2 regions of the Bacillus sp. MT94 genome follow, and region 1 is predicted to be linked to the other one. Evidence: riboswitches for the same ligand, from Rfam matches in the RefSeq annotation. Region 1 holds a riboswitch; the other holds the start of a gene.
What was found. Region 1 has a riboswitch for S-adenosylmethionine ahead of AC1Q51_RS26390 (ABC transporter permease). Riboswitches for the same ligand answer to the same signal wherever they lie in the genome.
Positions count from the first base shown of each region.

Region 1 (2,412 bases):
TCTCGGTTAAAAATACTATCTACAAAATATTTTCCTAGGCCAGGAATTGAAAAGATTTTTTCAATAACGAAAGTCCCTGTTAAGAGTCCAGCCATTAACGGTCCAACAAATGTAAGTACTGGAACAATCGCATTTCGAAGAGCGTGTCTTATAATAATCTTCTTAATTGGTATACCTTTTGCTCTTGCTAGCTTAATATAATCACTCTGCAGTACTTCGATCATATTAGAACGAACAAACCTTGTAATAACTGCGATTGGCCCTAACGCTAATGCAAAGGATGGCAATACCGTATGTTCGAATGTTCCCCAAGAGGCTACTGGTAAAAACTCAAATTGGATAGCGAATACTTGTATAAATAGTGGTGCTAAAATAAAACTTGGAATAGAAATACCTAAAATTGCGAGCAAACTCACACTATAGTCAATTACTCTCCCATGATATAGAGCAGCAAATGTCCCTACCGCAATTCCTACTAACAATGAAATAACAAGTGCTTGTAGACCAATAATTGCTGATGGACCAAAGCCAGTTGTTATAATTTCTGATACACCTTGCCCGGTTGATTGAACAGATTCACCAAAATCAAAATGAACTACACCGTCTAAATAAGCAACATATTGATTCCATAACGGTTCATCAAGGTGATACTTCGCTCTCATGTTTTGGATCACTTCTTCAGGAAAGATTTTTGCATCTGATGAAAATGGATCTCCCGGAATAATATGCATAATTAGAAATGTCACTGTCGTAATAACCCATAGTGTGAACACCATAACCGATAATTTTTTAATTACATACACTTCAATAACCCCCTAAACACATGAATTTACTTTGTTTTATGAATGTACTTTTTCCATTACTCCCTTTTCTCTTTTTAGAATACAAAAAGCCTTGATCTTAAAAAATAAGATCAAGGCTTAACAAACAAAGGCCCATCACTTATCTTTCAAGACTTGCTTGCTGGAATTAGCACGGTGTTCCTATTACAGAACCCGCTGCTGAGGTGTCATAGGGCCAGTCCCTCTACCTCTCTGGATAAGTAAATTGCTATATTATTATTTGGTTCAAATTGTATATTTCGAATTATAATTCTGAAAAATTGAAAAGTCAATTGAATTGGATAAATTTAGAAAAATCAGTTTTTAATTCTTTTATCGAAATTACAGTTTTCTGCTTATCATAACAAGAAATGATGTTAAAGGAGTTATAAGATGGATCCCTTACTTCTTGCTACTATAGGATTATCCTTAACTATCGTTATACTTGTCATCATCGGCTTCTATAAACTCTTTATTAAAAAGAAACGTATCACTTCTTTCTTATACCCCTTTCGATAATATTACCGGGCAAACTATTTCCGAATTTCACGAAGAACAGAAAATATTAGTATCTGAGGATGAAGACGGAGATGGTAAGAAGAAAAAATAACCTTGCACAGGCAAGGTTATTTTTTCGTTTCTGCTTGAAAACGTTTATAGTATGTCGATGCTGTTGCAAAATTAATTTCTATATCACGAATCAACGATGAATCTTCTTCTTTAGCTAACTTCTGTAATTTTTTCATCGCTTGTTCTGATTCATTCAAGAAACCAACATATACCTCATGTTCTTGCTCTTTCGACTTCGGAACACGAATTTCTTTACGTATATGATCAATATCTTCTAACATGCTCGTTGTTACCTTTTGCACGTCTTCTTTATATGTAGCATTCGTTATTTCCTTACCGCCCTTTTCTTTTGCCACTTCAAATAACTGGAGTGCTTTATTAATTTCTTTATTCATTTTTATATCGTATTTTTCATGTACTGCAAGGTATTCTTTCATCTCTTCTGTTTGTTCAGTAGATTGCTCTACCTTTTCTTTCGGTTCTTTCGTATCTTTATTTCCATTACATCCTGCTAGAAGGATCATACTTCCCATTACAGCAATACCCAAAACCTTCTTCATCTCTTCTTCTCCTTTTATCTACAGCTATTACTCGTTATAGTTTCTTTTATCTCCACTTGTTATTATACCGAGAACTCCCTACTTTTTACACTTAAGACGACATCGTAATATATATACCAACATGTTTGTCACAGTATCGTCACTTTATACAAATAACTTTTGCAATGCTTTACTACATCACCTTACAAAACTGTAAGCACACATAAAGAACAAACCATGCTAGACTTACATATGCATAACGCAAACATATGTAAGGTTTTAAGGAGAATCATCTATGTACAACACAATGCCTTTTATGGGAGAAGATATTCGTGTCCTTATTCGCGAAAAATCACTTCATATCGAAAATACAGAGAGCCTTCGCCGCGTATTAAAGAAGAAGCATGCTCCATTTAAGTTAGCTCAATATTTAAAACAACAACATACAAATCAATTTCATACCGTGCTAAATATATCGGATA
Region 1 is NZ_JBXAEZ010000011.1:58,956-61,367, forward strand. Features, by position in the region: gene AC1Q51_RS26390 (ABC transporter permease) at 1-803, opposite strand, end outside; SAM riboswitch class I at 940-1,045, opposite strand; partial or broken gene AC1Q51_RS26395 (DUF3951 domain-containing protein) at 1,215-1,431, shown strand; gene AC1Q51_RS26400 (hypothetical protein) at 1,448-1,951, opposite strand; gene AC1Q51_RS26405 (hypothetical protein) at 2,226-2,412, shown strand, end outside.

Region 2 (2,412 bases), on a different contig from region 1:
TAAAAATAGAGTATACGATCATCCGTCTGTTTCAGAGCGTAAAGAACTTGCGCAATTGCAGCCGTTCGCAAATGAAGCGAGTGTTTTATTTGATACGAGCCAAATGGGAGCTTTTTCGTTAAAAGATGCTGCTTCTGGTTCCCGTTTTAACATTATGTCTGGTTTAGTAGCGATGCAAATGATGTTAATCGGATTGTTAGACGGTGTTCAGTCGATTGGTGTTGTGACACCTTACAGGGCGCAGTCACGCTTTTTATCGACGTATATTAGAGAAATGTTGCAGAGAACGAAATATCAAAACATACCAGTTTTAGCGGCGACAGTTCATAAGTTTCAAGGTTCTGAAAGAGATATGATGATCTTTGATACGGTTGACAGTTATCCGCAAGAACGACCTGGCGTGTTATTCTTTGACCATAAAAATCATCGCCTCGTCAATGTAGCAGTGACAAGGGCGAGAGGGAAGTTCATTCAATTATCAGATTGCCATTATATGCGTAAAAATCTTTCTAGAAAACAAGCGTTATCACAATTAACAGCTCATATAGAACGTCACGGAGATGTGTATGATCGCACGACATCAAGACAATTGTGGGAACGGAAAATTTCGAAACGTTTACGCTGGTTTATGGAAATGAATCTTGAAGAGCCGAAAGGGCTATTAAAAGATATTTTAGCCGCAAAACGAAAAATTATTATTTCACTGCCAAGTACGAAACAAGTAGATAAACGAGTATGGCAAGCGTTAATGCGTACAAATGCACAAATAACAGTTTATAGTGATGGATCAGTTCCGCTGAAAAATGTAAAGTTACAAAGACAAAATAAAGCATTCCCATTCTTAGTAATTGATGATGAAATCTTCTGGGCAGGCGCACCGCTTACATCTCAAATGATATTTGAAGGTAGTACGGAATTTCCGTACGTATGTGCAAGACTGCAAGCACCTGAGACAATTGGTGTATTAAAAGGATTTTTAGATATTCGGTAAATTCGGATAGGAATTCCTTGACTTTTACTTGGAATGAACTTAGAATAAAAAATAATTTAATATAATTTTATGAAAATTCTTATCACGAGAGGTGGAGGGACTGGCCCTATGATACCTCGGCAGCGGATTCGTTATGAATACTGTGCCAATTCCAGCAAGGTAACTTGAAAGATAAGAAAGAAGCTCATTTTGACTGTATATACAGAAGCCTCTTTCTATCTTTTAGAAAGAGGCTTTTTTACGTGAAAATAAAAGGAGGAAGAACAATGGGAGCGACAGGAGTAACGTCACAAAGAAAAACAATTGAAGAGAGTATCGAAAGAAATAAGGAAAAGTACATAGAAACAAGTCATGATATTCATGCGAATCCAGAGATTGGTAACCAAGAGTTTTACGCATCTAGGACGTTAAGTTTATTGCTAGGCAGTGCAGGATTTCAGTTGCAGCACAATATAGCTGGACATGAAACGGGGTTTATTGCGCGAAAAAGTTCTGGAAAACAAGGACCGGCAATTGCATTTTTAGCGGAGTACGACGCTTTACCAGGATTAGGCCATGCGTGTGGTCACAATTTAATTGGCACAATTAGCGTTGCAGCAGCAATTGCATTATCAGAAACACTTGAAGAAATTGGCGGGGAAGTTGTCGTGTTTGGTACACCAGCAGAAGAAGGTGGGCCAAATGGTAGCGCGAAATCAAGTTATGTAAAGGCAGGTTTATTTAAAGACATTGATGCGGCGCTTATGATTCATCCGAGCGGAAAAACAGCGACAACGAGTCCTTCACTAGCAGTCGATCCACTTGATTTTCATTTTTACGGAAAAACAGCTCACGCTGCAGCTTCACCAGAAGAAGGGATTAATGCATTAGATGCGGTTATTCAGCTCTATAACGGTATAAACGCACTTCGCCAACAACTTCCGTCAGACGTGAGAATTCATGGCGTCATTACAGAAGGCGGAAAAGCACCTAACATTATTCCTGACTATGCCGCGGCTAGGTTCTTCATCCGTGCAGCAACGCGAAAGAGATGCGCGGAAGTAACAGAAAAAGTAAGAAACATTGCTGAGGGAGCAGCGTTAGCAACAGGTGCAAAAGTAAAAATCCATCAATTCCAAAATGAAATCGATGAATTACTCGTAACAAAAACATATAACGATATCGTAGCGGAAGAACTAGAACTATTAGGTGAAGATGTAAATCGTAAAGAAAGAGTAGGGATTGGTTCAACCGATGCAGGAAACGTCAGCCAAGTTGTGCCGACAATTCATCCGTACATTAAAATTGGTCCAGATGACTTAATTGCGCATACGAATGAATTTAGAGAAGCAGCACGTTCAGAACTAGGAGATAAAGCATTAATTACATCGGCAAAAGCATTAGCGAATACAGCGTATCGATTAATTACAGAAGAAGGGTTG
Region 2 is NZ_JBXAEZ010000005.1:344,738-347,149, reverse strand. Features, by position in the region: gene AC1Q51_RS19890 (AAA domain-containing protein) at 1-991, shown strand, start outside; SAM riboswitch class I at 1,068-1,169, shown strand; gene AC1Q51_RS19885 (M20 family metallopeptidase) at 1,258-2,412, shown strand, end outside.
Region 2: it holds a riboswitch for S-adenosylmethionine, as region 1 does, so the genes downstream of both, AC1Q51_RS19885 (M20 family metallopeptidase) here and AC1Q51_RS26390 (ABC transporter permease) in region 1, are expected to answer to the same signal.